3 regions of the Saccharopolyspora sp. NPDC049357 genome follow, and region 3 is predicted to be linked to each of the others. Evidence: riboswitches for the same ligand, from Rfam matches in the RefSeq annotation. Region 3 holds a riboswitch; each other region holds the start of a gene.

Region 1 (6,084 bases), on a different contig from region 3:
GACCGCCGAGATCGACGTCGACGAGGTCATCCGGCTGATCAACGCCGAGACGACCGTCCTGCCGCCGATGGACTTCCTCGAGGCGATGCCCGAGGGCGAGGCGGGCGCTCTCCCGCCGCAGCAGGTCACCGAAGCGCTGACCGTCTGGAAGCGCCGCTTCCTCAAGGGCGCGGTCGCCGGTGTGCTGCTGAGCCTGACCGGCACCGGTGGCGCCGCCGCCGCGATGGACAAGTCGGTCACCGTCGAGGTGGACGGGCAGACGCGCACCGTCAACACCTACGACGACACCGTGGGCGAGGTCCTGGAGGACCAGGGCATCCGCGTCGGCGCGCACGACGCGCTGAGCCCCTCCCCGCAGGCCGAGGTCGGCCACGGCGAGACCATCACCCTCGACCGCGGTCGCCTGCTCAAGCTCAACGTCGACGGCGAGGTCCGCGAGGAGTGGGTCCGCTCGGTGACCGTCGAGCAGGCCCTGCGCCAGCTCGGCGTCAACGCCGACGGCGCCGTCCTCAACGCGGACCGCAACATGCCGGTGCCCGAGCAGGGCATGGAGCTGTCGGTCCGCACGCAGAAGGACATCACGCTCATCGACGGCAGTGGTGCGCCGCAGCAGCTGACCACCACCGCCGCCAACATCGACGAGCTCGTCAAGGAGCGGAAGCTCAAGCTCGGTCCGGACGACAAGGTCACCCCGGGTGCCGACGCCAAGCTGGTCACCGGCGCCGAGGTGCGCATCGACCGGCTGCAGAGCTCCGTGATCAGCGTGACCGTGCCGGTTCCGCCGCCGGTCCGCGAGATCGTCGACAACTCGATGTTCAAGGGCGAGGAGCGGGTCGAGTCTCCCGGCGAGGCCGGCGAGAAGATCCAGTTCACCCGCATCTCCACGCGCAACGGCGAGGAGTCGGATCGCGAGGTCGTCGACGAGAAGGTCACCAAGGCGCCGGTCGAGAAGGTCGTCCGCGTCGGTGGCAAGCCCGCGCCGAACAGCGATGTCTGGGACAAGCTCGTCCAGTGCGAGGCGACCGGCAACTGGGCCATGAACAGCGGCAACGGTTACTACGGTGGCCTGCAGTTCGACAAGTCCACCTGGGACGCCTACGGCGGCGACCAGTACGCTCCGTACCCGCACCAGGCCAGCCGCGAGCAGCAGATCGCGGTCGCCGAGAAGGTCCGCGACGCCCGCGGAGGCAGCTACGGCGCATGGCCGTCCTGCTCGTCCAAGCTCGGCCTGGACTGATCTCGAAATTCCACGCGGAGGGCGCCACCGTTGCATTCCGGTGGCGCCCTTCTCGCGTTGTTCGCCCTGGTGAGACGCGGGGAGAGCGGCGCAGGTAGGTTCTTGCACCGTGGACGACCAGCAGGCGACGCTGCTCGGCCCGGCCGACGTGCGTCGGCTGGCCGCCGAGCTGGACATCAAGCCGACCAAGAAGCTCGGCCAGAACTTCGTGCACGACCCCAACACGGTGCGCCGGATCGTCTCGGTCGCCGAGGTCGGTGCCGATGACGTCGTGCTGGAGGTCGGTCCCGGGCTCGGTTCGCTGACGTTGGCGATCATGCCGGTGGCCGGAGAGGTCGTCGCCGTGGAGATCGACCCGGTGCTGGCCGCCAGGCTGCCGCGGACCGCGCAGGAGTTCGCCCCCGGCCTCGCCGACCGGCTGACCGTGCTGCCCGCCGACGCCCTGCGGGTGCGCGCGGAGGACTTCGCGAAGCCGCCGACCGCGCTGGTCGCCAACCTGCCCTACAACGTCGCCGTGCCCGTGGTGCTGCACCTGCTGGCCGAGCTCCCGACGTTGCGCAAGGGCTTGGTCATGGTGCAGTCCGAGGTCGCCGAGCGGATGGCCGCCGAACCCGGCAGCCGCACCTACGGGGTGCCGAGCGCGAAGGCGGCGTGGTTCGCCGACGTCCGCCGCGCGGGTCCGGTGCCGCGCAAGGTGTTCTGGCCGGTGCCCAACGTGGATTCCGGGCTCGTGGCCTTCCACCGGGTTGATCCGCCGTCGAACGCGGCGCGCGAGGACGTCTTCCGCGTCATCGACGCGGCGTTCGCGCAGCGGCGCAAGGTCTTGCGGGGCGCGCTGGCGGGTTGGGCCGGCTCGGCGGCTCGGGCTGAGGAGCTGCTGCGCGCGGCGGGCGTCGATCCGACGACGCGCGGAGAGCAGCTGGGGATCGCCGATTTCGCCCGGATCGCGGAGGCCGCGTCATCCGGGTCGAGCAGCTGAACCACTCGTCCGGGGGCTTGCGGCCACGCGCTGCGACATCACTGAGGGTGACCAAAACGCCACCCGCTGCGGAAAAATTCCCGCTCCACCCGGTATGTGATCTGGCAAACGATTTCGGTCAGTGACCGCTATCAGCTTGCGTCGGGCCCTGTCGATGGGGTCTACTATTCGGGAAATCCATCCCGAGCGGCTGAGAGACCTGGCTTGTTGACGCCGCAGCAACCACCCCTCGCGGGCAGGTGCTAACGCCAGGACCGATGGAGTAGCTGTGGATTCCAACGCGCGGTTAGCGAACCTGCCTGCCACCGGCAACGCCCGGTTCGGGGTACCCCACATCAGGGAACTGCTCACGCAGCGACGGTTCATCGACCACGGAAGGCGCACGACCTGCGCCTGTCGTCGCGAGATGTGACCTGGCCCTTCCCTCTCTCTTCCTTTTCCCTTAGAAGTTCCCCATGGCTGCTGCCCGAACGCGGGCGCGGCCATCGCGAGCTGATGTGGAGCAGATCGTGATCTCAGTCGAGAACCTGACCAAGTCGTTCCAGCACAACGGCAGCACCGTCCGCGCCCTCGACGGCGTGTCGATGGAGGTCAACGCGGGTTCCGTGTGCGGCGTGGTCGGACCGAGCGGAGCGGGGAAGTCGACGCTGGCCCGGTGCATCGCGCTGCTGGAGAAGCCCGACGGTGGTGCCATCCGCGTCGACGGCACCGACCTGGTGGCGCTGGACGGCAAGGCGCTGCGCGCCGCCCGCAGGCAGATCGGCGTTGTGCCGCAGGGTGATTCGCTGTTGCGCCAGCGCACCGCCGCGGGCAACGTCGCGCTCCCGCTGGAGGCCGCAGGCATCGGCGGCCCGCAGCGGCGCAACCGCGTCGGTGAACTCCTCGACCTCGTCGGCCTGACCGACAAGGCGGCGGCCTACCCGGACCAGCTCTCCGGTGGTCAGCGCCAGCGCATCGCGGTCGCCCGCGCGCTGGCGGCCAAGCCCTCGGTGCTGCTGGCCGACGAGCCGACCTCCGCGCTGGACCCGTCCACCACCGACTCGGTGCTGACCGTGCTCGACCGTGCGCGTGCCGAGCTCGGCGTCACCGTCCTGGTGGTCACCCACGACATGGCGGTGGTGCGCAAGATCGCCGACGACGTCGCGGTGCTGGAAGACGGCCAGGTCGTCGAGCACGGCAAGGTCCTGGACCTCGTCGCCGAGCCCGGCAGCAAGGTCAGCGGCACCCTGCTGCCCCAAACCGACCAGGCCGAGTCGCTGCGCCCGACTTCGGGCCGCCACGACGTGGTCGCCGAGATCGTGCTGGTCGGCTTCGCCGCTGTGGGAGCGCTGCTCCCCGAGGCCTCCAACCGGTTCGCCGTCGACCTGGCGATCCTGGGCGGTGGCCTGACCCGCCTCGGCGACACCCCGGTCGCCAAGTTCAAGATCGGCCTGACCGGTGAGCGTTCCGAGGCGGCGCTGAAGTGGATGATCGAGCGGGACGCGCACGTCCGGCGCGCCCCGGTGAGCGTTGACGGAGTTGCTGCTGCGTGACTGATGTGACCCCCTGGTCGGAGGTCGGCGAACTACTGGGCGAGGCAACGCTTCAAACGCTTTACATGGTGCTGGTGGCGACCGTGCTGGCCGTGGTCGGCGGGTTGCCGCTGGGTGTGCTGCTGCACCTGACCTCTCCGGTCGGGTTGAACCCGAAACCGGTGCTGAACAAGGTGCTCGGCGTGATCGTGGACGTGGTGCGCTCGGTGCCCTTCGTGGTGCTGCTGGTGGTGCTGGCGTCGTTCACCCGGCTGCTGATCGGGACCTCGATCGGCAGCAGCGCGGTGATCGTGCCGCTGACCATCGGTGCGATCCCGTTCTTCGCGCGGCTGACGCAGAACGCGTTGCGCGAGGTCGCTTTCACCGTGGTGGAAGCCGCGATCACGACCGGTTCCAGCAGGTTGCGGATCGTGTGCACGGTGCTGCTCGGGGAAGCCCGAGCAGCGCTGGTCGGAGCCATCGGCGTCACCGCGGTGGCGCTGATCGGCTACGCCGCGATGGCCGGTGCCATCGGCGGCGGAGGTCTGGGCACGACCGCGATCCAGGACGGCTACCAGGGCTACGACGACCGGCTCCTCTACGGATCGGTCGTGGTGCTGGGGGTGCTGGCCTTCGCGATGCAGCTGATCACCGATCGCACCGCCAAGCTCGTCGATCGCCGGCGCACCGCCGCCGGCTGAATCCTCCCTCCCGCGGAGAAAACCCATCGCGCTTCCGTCCCAAAAGGACGGTGCGTTGACCCTGCCTGCCTGAAAACGGGCTGTTTGAAAGGACGCACGACATGCGTTTGCGCTTCGCCGCACTGCTCGCCTCGGCCGGGGTGCTGCTGGCCGCCTGCGGTGGTGGTTCCGCCGCCGAAGACCCCAACGCGCCGCTGAAGATCGGCGTCAGCCCGACGCCGCACGGCGAGATCCTGCAGTACGTCGACGACAACCTGGCCCAGCAGGCCGGGATCGACATCGAGATCGAGAAGTTCGACGACTACAACCGGCCGAACGAGGCCGTCGCCAACGGTGAGCTGGACGCGAACTACTTCCAGCACGTCCCGTACCTGGAGGAGTACCGCAAGGAGCGCGGCGGCGAGTTCACCTGGATCGAGCCGGTGCACCTGGAGCCGCTGGCCGTCTACTCCAAGCAGGCCAAGTCCCTGGCCGAGCTGCCCGCGGGCGCCACGGTGACGCTGTCCAACGACCCGGCCAACCAGTTCCGCGGCCTGAAGCTGCTGGAGCAGGGCGGTCTGATCAAGCTCAAGCCGGAGGCCGCCGTCGGCACCCGGCTGGACGCCGCCATCGCGGAGAACCCGAAGAACGTCCAGCTCAAGGACCTGTCCCCGGACCAGCTGCCGCGTTCGGTCGACGACGCGGCCGCGGCGGTGGTCAACGGCAACTACGCGATCAAGGCGAAGCTGTCGAACCCGCTGCTGGTGGAGAGCTCGCAGGGCAACCCCTACGCCAACGGTCTGGTGACCAGCCCGGCGCTGGCCCAGGACCCGCGCGTGCTCAAGCTCGCCGAGCTGCTGCGCAGCCAGCAGGTCAAGGACTTCATCGCCCAGGAGTGGGGCGGAGTGGGCGTCGTCCCCGCCTCCTGACGCTCACGGCGTGCCACGAATGCCGGGGCCGGTCGACACCGACCACCCCGGCATTCACCCACCCGATCCCGCCGTAGCCAGGCACACCGGATCACCCCGGTAATCGTGGGCCGGAATACCGCCGCAATCGGGGACCTGATTACTCCGGTGTTCGGGTGCCCGAATACCGGGGTGATCGGGGTTCCGGCCGGTGGGGATCGGGGGCTGGTCACCGGGAGGTTTGTGGTTGGGGTGGGGCTGTGCGCAGGGAAGTGGGCGGTGGGGTTCTTCGGCCACGTAGGCTCTTGGTGTGCTCTCCGTGGTTCCTACACCGATCACCGTCCGCGTCCCGGCGAAGGTGAACCTCCACCTCTCGGTGGGTGACGCGCGTCCGGACGGCTACCACGAGCTGGTCACCGTCTTCCAGGCCTTGTCGCTGACCGACGACGTCACGGTGGTGGCGGCGGACGATCCGGCCATCGAGGTCAAGGGCGAGGGAGCGGACGAGGTCCCCACCGGCCCGGAGAATCTCGCGTGGAAAGCGGTGCGGCTGCTGGCCGAGCACTGCGGGCGCGACCCGGAGAACCCCGGCGTGCGGATCTCGATCAACAAGGGCATCCCGGTCGCCGGCGGCATGGCCGGTGGCAGCGCCGACGCCGCCGCCACGTTGCAGGCGGTCAACCAGCTCTGGCGGCTGGAACTGGGCCGCGACGAGCTCAGCGAGCTCGCCGGGAAGATCGGCAGCGACGTGCCGTTCTCGCTGCAGGGC
Region 2 (6,084 bases), on a different contig from region 3:
CGGCCGAGTCCAGCGCCCCGGCCTGGTCACGGTCGACGCCGGCGCGCGGGTCGCCGATGCGGTGTCGGCTGCGGGCGGGCCGCTTCCCGACACCGACCTGACCGGACTCAACCTCGCCCGTCGTCTGGCCGACGGCGAGCAGCTCTACGTCGCCATCCCGGTGCCACCGGAGGCCCAGCCAGGGCAGCCCGGAGCCGGTGGGGGCGGCGACGGCGAGGTCAACCTCAACACCGCGACGAAGGAGCAGCTCGATGGACTACCAGGGGTCGGCGAGGTCACCGCCGAGCGAATCCTGCAGTGGCGCACCGAACACGGCCGCTTCGACTCGGTGGACCAGCTCCGGGAGGTCGGGGGGATCGGCGAGGCTCGGCTGTCCAAGCTGCGCGATCTGGTGCGGGTGTGATCCGGCGGCTGGACCTGCGGTTGGTCCCGGCGGCAGCGGCGGTCTGGGCGGTGACGCTGCTCGGTCTGCTGGCGGGCTGGGTGCCGGCCGCGGTGACGGCGCTGGTGGCGGCGCTCCCGGTGGTCCTGATGATCGCGCGGCGGACGGGGTCCAAGGCGGTGCTGGTGGTTCTGCTGCTCGCCGCGGTCTCGGCGACCGCCATCGCGATCCGGGCCCACGACGTCGAGGAACATCCGCTCCGCCGCGCGACGGGTTCCGGTGAGCAGGTGGCCTTGCGGGTGGAGCTGACGGCCGCGCCAACTCCGCTGCGAGGGGCTGCTTTCGGCGCCAGCCGGGCGCAGGACCGCTCGCTCGCCAGAGCGGAGGTGCTGACAGCCGAGATCGCCGGACGTCGTCATGCGGCAGGCGGTTCGGTGGTGCTGCTGGTGCCGACCGAGTCGTGGCGCGGACTGATCGCCGGGCAGCGGCTCACCGTCCGAGGCAAGGCGGCAGCGCCGCACGACGGACAGCTCGTCGTGGCGGTGGTACCGGTCTACCGGGCACCGGGTGAGGTCGCGGCGCCGCCGGAGTGGCAGCGCGTGGCCGCGGGCATGCGTGCGGGGCTGCGCGAGGTCGCCGGACGGCACCTGGGGCCGGAAGCGGCCGGGCTGCTGCCCGGACTGGTCGTCGGCGACACCAGCGGGCTGGACCCGGAGGTGGAGCAGGAGTTCGAGACGGCGGGCCTGAGCCATCTCACGGCCGTCTCAGGGGCGAACCTGGCGATCGTGTGCGGCGCGGTCCTGGTGCTGCTGCGCCTGCTGGGCATGGGTCCGGTGGTCTGCGCGCTGGGTGCTGGTGCGGCGCTGGTCGGGTTCGTCGCTTTGACCGGGCCCGAACCGAGCGTGCTGCGCGCCGCGGTGATGGGAGCCATCACGCTGCTCGCGCTGGTGCTGGGCCGCCGCCGATCGGCGCTGCCGGCGCTGGCGGCGAGCGTGATCGGGCTGCTGCTCCTGTTGCCGGAGCTGGCGGTCAGCGCGGGGTTCGCCCTGTCGGTCGCGGCCACGGCGGGTTTGGTGCTGCTGGCGCCGGTGTGGGCGGCGGCGTTGCGGGCGCGGGGCGTGCCGGTCGGACTGGCCGAGGCGATCGCGGTTCCGGTGGCCGCGCACGTGGTCACCGCGCCGCTGATCGCCGCGATCTCCGGAGGCGTGAGCCTGGTGGCGGTGCCGGCCAACTTGCTGGCGGCCCCGGTGATCGCCCCGGCGACGGTGTTCGGCGTGCTGGCCACCGTCCTCGCACCGGTGTCGGCGTGGGCGGCGGCGGTCGGCGTCGTGCTGGCCGGACCGGAGTTGGAGTGGGTGCTGCTGGTCGCCGGTCGCGCCTCGGCGGTGCCGGGCGCGGTGTTCGACTGGCCGACGGGCACCGGTGGTGGACTGCTGCTGGCGGTTCTGCTGCTGGTGGGCTTGATCGCGTTGCGAGGGAGGAGGATTCGGCTGCTCGCGGTGGTCGCGGTGCTGCTCAGCGCGTTGGTCGTGCTGCCGGTGCGCACCATGCTGCCGGGCTGGCCCGCGCAGGGCTGGAGCGTGGTGGCCTGCGACGTGGGGCAGGGCGACGGACTGGTGCTGGCGACCGGGAGGCCGGAGGAGGCCGTCGTGGTCGACACCGGCCCGGACCCGCGCCGGGCGGCGAACTGCCTGCGGCGCCTGGGGATTCGCCGGGTATCGATGGCGGTGCTCACGCACCTGCACGCCGACCACGTCAGCGGGCTGCGCACGGTGCTGGGTGAGGCATCGGTCGGCGCGGTGGCGATCGGGCCGTTGCGCGAACCGAAGTGGGCCTTCGACGACCTGGTGCGCGACACCCGCGCGCACCGCACGCCGATCGTCACGCTGCAGGCCGGGCAGCGGTTGGCGTGGCCCGGCCTCGTGCTCGACGTCCTGGCCCCCGACCCCGGCGTGACCCGCACGCAGACCGCCGACGACGCCAACGATTCGTCGCTGGTGATCCGCGCGACCACGCCGGCGGGACGCGTGCTGCTCACCGGTGACGTGGAGCTGCCGGGGCAGGGACGTCTGGTGTCCTCCGGCGCGGATCTGCGTGCGGACGTGCTCAAGGTGCCGCACCACGGATCCCGCTACACGACACCGCGCTTCCTGCGCGCGGTGCGGCCGAGGCTCGCGCTGATCAGCGTCGGCGCGGGCAACGACTACGGGCACCCGAACCCGTTCGTGATCGACACGCTGGCCCGCGCGGGCACCCGGGTGTTGCGCACCGACCAGGAAGGAGACATCGCGGTCCTCCCCGGACCGCGGGGACCTCGCTTCGTCGCACGTGGAGACCCGCTGCGCGCCACCGACAACTGAGCGCCCGAAGTGGACAAAAAGGTGGGTGGTCGTCCCGCCGGGACAACCACCCACCTGTGAGAGAGGAGGATTCGCCTACAACTGAATCAGAGGCCCAGAGCCTGGTTCACCGACTCGGTGTTCGGGGCGACGGTGGCCTTCGGGCCGAGCTGGCCTTCGACGGCGTCCAGGGTCTTGAGGCCGTCACCGGTGATCAGCAGGACCGTCTCGGCGTCCGGGTCGATCTTGCCGGCCTCGATGAGCTTCTTGGCGGTCGCCACGGTCACGCCACCGGCGGTCTCGGCGAAGATGCCCTCGGTGCGGGCCAGCAGGCGAATGCCGGCGCGGACCTCGTCGTCGGTGACGTCCTCGATGGCACCGCCGGTCTTGCGGACGATGTCGAGCACGTACGGACCGTCGGCGGGGGCGCCGATGGCCAGCGAGCGGGCGATGGTGTCCGGCTTGACCGGCTGCACCACGTCGTGGCCGTTGCGGAAGGCGGTGGAGACCGGGGAGCAGCCGGACGCCTGCGCGCCGAAGATCTTCACCGGGCTCTCGTCGACCAGGCCGACCTGGGCGAACTCGTTGAAGCCCTTGTAGACCTTGGTCAGCTGCGAGCCGGAGGCGATCGGCACCACGATCTGCTCGGGGATGCGCCAACCCAGCTGCTCGGCGACCTCGAAGGCCAGGGTCTTGGAGCCCTCGGAGTAGTAGGGCCGGACGTTGACGTTGACGAACGCCCAGTCCTCGTGCTCCCCGGCGAGCTCGGTCGCGAGCCGGTTGACGTCGTCGTAGTTGCCGTCGACGGCCAGCAGCGAACCGTCGTAGACCGCGCTCATCAGGATCTTGGCGCGTTCGAGGGTCTTGGGCACCAGCACGACCGAGTCCCAGCCGGCGCGGGCAGCGGCGGCGGCCACGGCGTTGGCGAGGTTGCCGGTCGACGGGCAGGCCAGCACCTTGAACCCGAACTCGCGGGCGGCGGCCAGTGCGACGGCGACGACGCGGTCCTTGAAGGAGTGCGTCGGGTTGCCGGTGTCGTCCTTGATCCAGATCTTCTTCACGCCGAGGGCCTTGGCGAGGTTGTCCGCCTGGATCAAGCGGGTACAGCCGGGCTCGGTGTTCGGGATCTGGTCGACGTTGCCCGGGACCGGCAGGAACTGCTTGTAGCGCCAGATCGAACGCGGACCGGCCTCGATCTCCTCGCGGCGGATCTTGCCGAAGTCGTAGGCGACCTCAAGGGGCGAGAAGTCTTCGAGGGAGACGAACTCGGGGGCCAGCGGCTGCCGGTGTCCCTCTTCCTTGGACACCAGTTCGACGGCGTTGCCGAGATCGAACTTCTTGCCGGCGGTCGTGTTGGCGGGGGCAGCAGCAGTCATCGCGCGAGGTCCTCTCCTCATCTGTCCCGCGGACGGGTCGGAATTGGCACCTGTTCCGTCCGTGACCTCGCGCGGGTTTTTGCACGATGCATCGGACGAACGGTTGCCGGGGCTTCAACGGGCCGTTCCCTCTGCCCCTCTGGATGAGCTATTCGGTTGTGAGGGCAACGTTAGTTGAACCAATGCATTTCTGGCCAGTGCGCATCCAGATGGCGAGACTGTCGCGGGCCCGTGGGACCATTCCTCCATGAGCTCACCGACCGTTGTCGCGGACCCGCTGCACCTGGTTCTCGGAGACGAAGAGCTGCTGGTGGAGCGCGCGATGTGGGCTGCGGTCGGGGCAGCTCGCGCGGCCGATCCGGAGGCCGATTTCAGCCGGGTGAAGGTGAGTGAGCTCACCCCTCCGGAGCTGGCCGAAATGCTGAGTCCCTCGCTGTTCGCAGAGGCTCGCGTGCTCGCGATCGAATCGGCGCAGGACGCCGGGAAGGAGATCGCCGAGGCCTTACTCCTGCACGCCAAGCAACCGGCCGAGGGCGTGACCCTGATCGTCCTGCACAACGGTGGCGGGCGGGCCAAGCACGCCAAGGAACTGCCCAACGCGCTGAAGAAGGTCGGCGCCCGGGTCACCGAGTGCAAGAAGCTCACCAAGCCCGCCGACCGCGAGGCGTTCGTCCGCGACGAGATCCGCCGCGCGGGCGGCAAATCCGACTCCGGCGGGGTCAGCGCGCTGATCGAGGCGGTCGGCTCGGACCTGCGGGAACTGTCGGCCGCGGCCTCGCAGCTGGTGGCCGACACGGGCGGCAAGATCGACGCGGACGCGGTCGGCCGCTACTACAGGGGCCGCGCCGAGGTGACGGGGTTCGCGGTCGCGGAGAAGGCCGTGGTCGGTGACCGGGCGGGAGCGTTGGAGGCGCTGCGCTGGGCGATCCAGCTCGGCGTGCCGCACGTGCTCATCGCCGACGCCCTCGCGGACTCGGTCCGCACCATCGGCCGCGTCGCGGCGGCGGGAGGGCGCAACGATCCCTACCGCCTGGCAGGCGATCTCGGCATGCCCGCCTGGAAGGTCAAGAAGGCCCAGTCGCAGTCGCGCGGCTGGACGCCGACGAGCCTGGCCGCGGCGCTGCAGGTCGTCGCCGAGGTCAACGCGGGTGTGAAGGGCATGGCCGCCGACGCCGACTACGCCCTGGAGAAGACAGTTCTGCGCCTGGTCTCGCTGCGCAACCAGCGCAACTGATCACGCCACGCCGAGCAGCACCACTCCGGCGAGCACCACGACCGCACCGGTCATCCGCCGCACCGGTTGCGCCTCGCCGAGCAGCCGCCAGGCCAGCAGCCCGGCGATGACGATGCTCAGCTCGCGCGCCGGGGCCACCAGGCTCACCGGCGCCATCTGCATCGCGAACAGCACCAGGATGTAGGCCAGGGGAGACAGCAGCCCGACGGCGAGGATCTCCCGCCGGTGTTCGGTCCATGTCCGGACGAGCGCATCGCGCCGCCGTGCGGCGTAGGGCGCGAGCATGGCGCTGCGGGAGAGGTTGTTGGCCCAGTCGAACAGCAGCGGTGACAGCGCCAGCCCGGTCACCGCGTGCGCGTCCCACACCGTGTAAGTCGCGATCAGTGCTCCGGTGAGCAGTCCGAACCCGACTCCGGCGAGGTTCGCCCCGGCGCGCGGCACCCCGTCGGACAGGCCGATCACGAAGACTCCGGCGACCACCAGAAGACCGCCGCACACCCCGAGCCATCCAGGCCGCTCGTGCAGCACCAGCACCGCCACCAGCATCGACAGCATCGGCCCGGTGCCCCTGGCCAGCGGGTACACCACGGACATGTCGCCGACGGCGTAGCCGTGCTGCAGCAGCAGGAAGTAACCGAGGTGGATGACGGCGCTGACCAGCACGCCCACCAGCCACGCGCCCAGCGGGGGAGCGCCGGTCACCAGCAGCGCGCCCGCGGCCACCGGCAGGTACAGCACCGCCGAGCAGGTCGC
Region 3 (6,084 bases):
GGGTCTGGTCTACGAGGGGTACCGGGTCCTCTGGTACTGCTGGCGCTGCGAGACGCCGCTGTCCAACACCGAGACCCGCATGGACGACGGCTACCGGCCGCGCCAGGACCCCGCGGTGACGGTGGGCCTGCGCCTGACCGCGCCGGGGAAGGACCTCGACGGCGCGCTCGCGCTGGTGTGGACGACGACGCCGTGGACCCTGCCGTCCAACCTGGCCGCCGCCGTGCACCCCGACGTGGACTACGCGCTGGTCGCGCCCGCCGAGAGCACCGAGCGCTACCTGCTCGCCGAAGCCCGCCTGTCGGCCTACGCCCGCGAGCTCGGCGAGGACGTCGCCGACCGCGTGGTGGCCCGGTACAAGGGTTCCGACCTGCTGGGCACCCGCTACGAGCCGCCGTTCGACTTCTTCGCCGGCCGGGAGAACGCCCACCAGGTGCTGGCCGCCGACTACGTCACCACCGACGACGGCACCGGGATCGTGCACATCGCACCGGCTTTCGGTGAGGACGACAAGCTCGTCACCGACGCCGCCGACATCGTGCCGGTGGTGCCGGTCGACTCGCACGGCAAGTTCACCGCCGAGGTGCCGCCGTACGAGGGCGTGCAGGTCTTCGACGCCAACAAGCACATCGCCCGCGACCTCAAGGAACGCGGACTGCTGCTGCGCCACGAGACCTACGATCACCAGTACCCGCACTGCTGGCGCTGCGACAACGCGCTGATCCAGCGGGCGGTGTCGTCCTGGTTCGTGGCCGTGAGCCAGTTCAAGGACCGGATGGTCGAGCTCAACAAGCAGATCAACTGGGTTCCCTCGCACATCCGGGACGGCCAGTTCGGCAAGTGGCTGGAGAACGCCCGCGACTGGAACATCTCCCGCAACCGGTACTGGGGTTCACCGATCCCGGTGTGGGTCTCCGACGACCCCGAGCACCCGCGCACCGACGTCTACGGTTCGTTGGACGAGCTCGAACGCGACTTCGGGGTGCGTCCGGCGAACCTGCACCGCCCGGAGATCGACGAGCTGACCCGGCCCAACCCGGACGACCCGACCGGCAAGTCGACGATGCGCCGGGTTCCGGAGGTGCTGGACTGCTGGTTCGAGTCGGGCTCGATGCCGTTCGCGCAGGTCCACTACCCGATGGAGAACGCCGAGTGGTTCGAGCACCACTTCCCGGGTGACTTCATCGTCGAGTACCACGGGCAGACCCGCGGCTGGTTCTACACGCTGCACGTGCTGGCCACGGCGCTGTTCGACCGGCCGGCGTTCAGCAACGTGGTGGCGCACGGCATCGTGCTGGGCCACGACGGGCTGAAGATGTCGAAGTCCAAGAAGAACTACCCGGACGTCAACGAGGTCTTCGACCGCGACGGTTCCGACGCGATGCGCTGGTTCCTGATGTCGAGCCCGATCCTGCGCGGCGGCGACCTGGTCGTCACCGAGCGGGGCATCCGGGACGCGGTGCGCCAGGCGGTGCTGCCGCTGTGGAACTCCTGGTACTTCCTCGCGCTCTACGCCAACGCGGAGGGCGTCAGCGGGGAGTTCCGCACCGACAGCCAGCACGTGCTCGACCGCTACGTGCTGGCCAAGACCCACGAGCTGGTCGGCGACGTGCAGTCCTCGATGGACTCGCTGGACCTGGCGACCGCGACCGCGAACGTGCGGGAGTTCCTGGAGGTGCTGACCAACTGGTACGTGCGCCGCTCCCGGGACCGGTTCTGGGCGGGCGACAAGGACGCGATCGACACGCTGCACACCGTGCTGGAGGTGACCTGCCGGGTGGTGGCCCCGCTGCTGCCGCTCACCGCCGAGGCGGTGTGGCGCGGGCTCACCGGTGGCCGCTCGGTGCACCTGACCGACTGGCCGCTCGTCGACGAGCTGCCCGCCGATGCCGCGCTGGTGTCGGCGATGGACCAGGTGCGGCAGGTGTGCTCCTCGGCGCTGGCCCTGCGCAAGTCCAACAAGCTGCGGGTCCGGCTGCCGCTGGCCAAGCTGGTGGTGGCCACGCCGGAGGCCGAGGCGCTGCGCCCGTTCGCCGACCTGATCAGCGACGAGGTCAACGTCAAGGGTCTGGAGCTGAGCACCGACGTGGCCGCGCACGGTCACTTCGAGATCGCGGTCAACGCCCGCGCGGCCGGTCCGCGCCTGGGCAAGGACGTGCAGACCGTGATCAAGGCCGTCAAGGCCGGTGATTGGCAGCACCGCGGGTCCGCAGTGGTCGCCGCGGGCATCGAGCTGCAGGAGGGCGAGTTCACCGAGCGGCTGGTCTCGACCGACTCCGGTGCCGCGGCGGCGCTGCCGGGCGGTGACGGGCTGGTCGTGCTCGACACCGACGTCACGCCGGAGCTGGCGGCCGAGGGCCTGGCCCGCGACGTCGTCCGGGTGATCCAGAACGCCCGCAAGGACGCCGGTTTCGAGGTCTCGGACCGCATCACGGTCGTCGTCGAGGCCCCGGCCGAGGTGGTCGAGGCGGTCGAGGCTCACCGCGAGTTCATCGCGGGCGAGACCCTGGCCGACGCGGTCAACCCCGGCGACGCGGCCGAGGCCGCCACCGGCACCGTCGGCGACGGTGTGGAGGTCAAGGTCGCGGTCTCCCGCGTCTGACCCCGCTTTCGCGCGTCGAGGCCCCGGGAGTCCGCTCCCGGGGCCTCGTTCGCACGCCGTGCCCACCAAGTGGGACGGCGTTGTCGTCGAGCGCGGCGAGGCGCTAGCCTTCACCGCGAAGGTCATGAGTGCCAGCGTCAAGCCCCGGCTTGCTGGCCGGCAACCCTCCTACCGCGGTGGGGTGCCCCGGGTGAAGACCTGGCCGATCGCGCAGTGCGGCTCGGCAAGCGCGGGCCCGCCGAGGGCCCTCGAGGCCCCGGGAGGGTCGCGATGTCTTCAGCCGTCATCGATGTTCCGAGCCAGTCCGTCGCCGTTCCCGGCGTTGTCGGATCCGGACTGCGGGTTCCCCTGGTCACCGGCGGAACCGCGAACTACGCCAACCTCGACCACGCCGCCAGCGCCCCCTGCCTGTCGGCCGTGCGCGACGCCGTGGACGAACTGCTGCCGTACTACGCCAGCGTGCACCGGGGCGCCGGGTTCGCCTCGCAGGTGTGCACCCGGGTCTACGAGGGCGCGCGCCAGGTGCTGCTGGACTTCGTCGGGGCCCGCCAGGGCGACGAGGTCGTGTTCACCCGCAACACCACCGACGCGCTGAACCTGCTGGCCTCCGCCGTGCCGCGCGGCACCTCGGTGGTCGTGTTCGACACCGTGCACCACGCCGCGCTGCTGCCCTGGCGCAACGTCCGCCGCATCCCCGCCCCCGAGACGCCCGCCGACGCGGTCGCCGCCCTGGACGCGGCGCTGGCCGAGTGCCCGGAGGGTCCGCGGCTGGCCGTGCTGACCGGGGCCTGCAACGTCACCGGCGAGCTGTGGCCGGTCGCCGAGCTCGCCCGCGTGGCGCGCCGCAGGGGAGCCCGGACCGTGCTGGACGCCGCGCAGCTCGCGCCGCACCGCCCGATCCGCCTCGCCGAGCTCGACGTCGACTACGCCGCCCTGTCCGGTCACAAGCTCTACGCCCCCTTCGGCGCCGGAGCCCTGATCGGCCGCGCCGACTGGCTCAACGCCGCAGAACCCCACCTCGCCGGGGGCGGCGCGACTCGCGCGGTCAACGAGCGCGCGGTCAGCTGGACCACCGGACCCGAGCGGCACGAGGCCGGCTCGCCCAACACCGTCGGCGTGCACGCCCTGGCCACCGCCTGCCGCACCTTCGCCACCCGCTGGGAGGGCGTCGTCGAGCACGAGTCGTCGCTGCTCGGGCGCCTGCGCGCGGGGCTGGCCGAGATCCCCGGGCTGCGCGAGCTGAGCCTGTTCGGCACCGGGCACGACCGGGTCGGCGTCGTCAGCTTCACCATCGACGGGCAGGACCCGGGCCTGATCGCGGCCGCGCTGTCGGCCGAGCACGCCATCGGAGTCCGCGACGGACTGTTCTGCGCTCACCTGGGCACCAAGAACCTGCTGGCCCGAGCGGGCGCGGACGCCGAACGCGCGCTGCGCGTCAGCATCGGCCTCGGCACCACCACCGAACACGTCGACCACCTCGTCGAGGCCCTGAAATCCCTGGTCAGCGACGGTCCCGCAGCGACCTACCGGCAGGTGGACGGCCGCTGGGAGCCCACCGAGGACCACCGCCCCCTCCCGCCGTTCCTGCCCTGAACGAGGGTGCGGGATTCGAATTTCGCGCGAAATTCGAGTTCGAACTTCGGGAGTCGAACTTCGCGCGAAATTCGACCGGTGGTCCTGGTGCACCGGTGGTCGTCCGGGTCGGGGACAATGACGGGGTGAGCACCGAGCACCCACCTCCTGAGCAGGCGGCCTCCGCGTCGGAGTCCGCCGAGTCGAACCCGGCCTCCGGCGCCCGCAAGGGCGGGTCGGGGAAGCTGCTGGCGCTGCTGTTCGGAGTGGCGGCGGTGGGGCTGGCCCTGGACGTGGTGACCAAGATCGCCGTGGTCGCGAACCTGGAGGGCAACCCGCCGGTGAAGGTGCTCGGCGGCCTGTTCTACCTCGACGTGCTGCGCAACCCCGGTGCCGCGTTCTCGATGGCCACCGGCCTGACCTGGCTGCTCGCCCTGCTCGCCATCGCCGTGGTCGGCGTGATCGTGTGGCTGGCGCCGAAGCTGCGCTCGCCGGGCTGGGCCGTGGGCCTCGGCCTGGTGCTCGGCGGTGCCTGCGGCAACCTCGGCGACCGGCTGTTCCGGGCGCCCGGCCCGCTGCAGGGGCACGTGGTGGACTTCCTGTCCTTCCTGGCGCCCGGCGGCCAGGTGTTCCCGGTGTTCAACGTCGCCGACAGCTGCATCACCTGCGGCGGCATCCTCGTGGTGCTGCTGTCGCTGCTGGGCCGCGACTTCGACGGAACGGTCCACCGCAAGCAGAAGGCCGGCAAGTCGTGAGCGAACTCCGAAACCTCCCCGTGCCGGAGGGCTTGGAAGGCATGCGGATCGACGCGGGCCTGTCCAAGCTGCTCGGCCTGTCCCGCAACGCCGTGGCCGGACTCGCCGAGGCCGGTGACGTGCTGGTCGACGGCAGCCCGGCGGGCAAGTCCGACCGGCTGATGGCCGGTTCCTGGCTGGAGATCACCCTGCCGGCCGCCGAGCAGCCGCTGCAGGTGGTGGCCGTGCCGGTCGAGGGCATGAAGATCCTCCACCAGGACGACGACATCGTCGTGATCGACAAGCCGATCGGCGTCGCCGTGCACCCCAGCCCCGGCTGGGAAGGCCCGACCGTCGTCGGCGGCCTGGCGGCGGCGGGCGTGCAGATCGCCACCTCGGGCGCGGCCGAGCGCCAGGGGGTGGTGCACCGCCTCGACGCGGGAACGACCGGCGTGATGGTGGTGGCCAAGAGCGAGCACGCCTACACGGTGCTCAAGCGCGCGTTCAAGGAGCGCACCGTCGAGAAGCGCTACCACGCGGTCGTGCAGGGCCTGCCCGACCCGAGCCGGGGCACCATCGACGCCCCGATCGACCGGCACCCCCGGCACGACTACAAGTTCGCGGTGGTCACCGGCGGCAAGCCGAGCATCACCCACTACCAGACGGTGGAGGCGTTCCGCGCCGCCTCGCTGATCGACGTCAAGCTGGAAACCGGCCGCACCCACCAGATCCGGGTGCACTTCTCGGCGATCAAGCACCCCTGCGTCGGCGACCTCACCTACGGCGCCGACCCGGTGCTGGCCCGGCGCCTGGCCATGACCAGGCAGTGGCTGCACGCGCGGAGCCTGTCCTTCGAGCACCCGTCGGGAGGCTGGGTGCAGTTCGAGAGCGAGTACCCGGAAGACTTGCAGAGCGCGCTGGACGAGTTGCGCGATCAGGACGGCTAGGAATTGGTCGCTCCGCTGACGAAGCGGCTGGAGAACCCGTGGCGGTGCCGGCTGAGACCTGCACCTGAAACAGCGGTTCCTCCGCGAGAACAGCTCGTGAACCAGGTACCGTGGTGATCGGATCGTGCGACGAAGGGGGTCCGATGGCTCAGGAATTTCAGGGATCGGACACGCCGACCCCGCCACGCGGCATGCCGGTGATCGACCCGCAGGCCGATCTGGACACCCC

Evidence for each region. A riboswitch is a leader RNA that binds a small molecule or an ion and turns the genes downstream of it on or off. The one in region 3 is predicted to bind S-adenosylmethionine.
Region 1: linked by a shared signal. The riboswitch ahead of AB0J91_RS23005 (methionine ABC transporter ATP-binding protein) and the one ahead of AB0J91_RS16600 (aminotransferase class V-fold PLP-dependent enzyme) in region 3 are both predicted to bind S-adenosylmethionine.
Region 2: linked by a shared signal. The riboswitch ahead of thrC (threonine synthase) and the one ahead of AB0J91_RS16600 (aminotransferase class V-fold PLP-dependent enzyme) in region 3 are both predicted to bind S-adenosylmethionine.

Annotation. Positions count from the first base shown of each region.
Region 1 is NZ_JBFAQJ010000030.1:36,427-42,510, reverse strand. It holds gene AB0J91_RS23015 (transglycosylase family protein) at 1-1,237, shown strand, start outside; gene rsmA (16S rRNA (adenine(1518)-N(6)/adenine(1519)-N(6))-dimethyltransferase RsmA) at 1,347-2,216, shown strand; SAM riboswitch class I at 2,391-2,480, shown strand; gene AB0J91_RS23005 (methionine ABC transporter ATP-binding protein) at 2,726-3,748, shown strand; gene AB0J91_RS23000 (ABC transporter permease subunit) at 3,745-4,428, shown strand; gene AB0J91_RS22995 (MetQ/NlpA family ABC transporter substrate-binding protein) at 4,530-5,336, shown strand; gene AB0J91_RS22990 (4-(cytidine 5'-diphospho)-2-C-methyl-D-erythritol kinase) at 5,635-6,084, shown strand, end outside.
Region 2 is NZ_JBFAQJ010000002.1:197,854-203,937, reverse strand. It holds gene AB0J91_RS02645 (ComEA family DNA-binding protein) at 1-403, shown strand, start outside; gene AB0J91_RS02640 (DNA internalization-related competence protein ComEC/Rec2) at 400-2,742, shown strand; gene thrC (threonine synthase) at 2,829-4,097, opposite strand; SAM riboswitch class I at 4,112-4,247, opposite strand; gene holA (DNA polymerase III subunit delta) at 4,345-5,331, shown strand; gene AB0J91_RS02625 (EamA family transporter) at 5,332-6,084, opposite strand, start outside.
Region 3 is NZ_JBFAQJ010000017.1:58,655-64,738, forward strand. It holds gene ileS (isoleucine--tRNA ligase) at 1-2,602, shown strand, start outside; SAM riboswitch class IV at 2,723-2,838, shown strand; gene AB0J91_RS16600 (aminotransferase class V-fold PLP-dependent enzyme) at 2,873-4,195, shown strand; gene lspA (signal peptidase II) at 4,420-4,929, shown strand; gene AB0J91_RS16610 (RluA family pseudouridine synthase) at 4,971-5,855, shown strand; gene AB0J91_RS16615 (hypothetical protein) at 5,999-6,084, shown strand, end outside.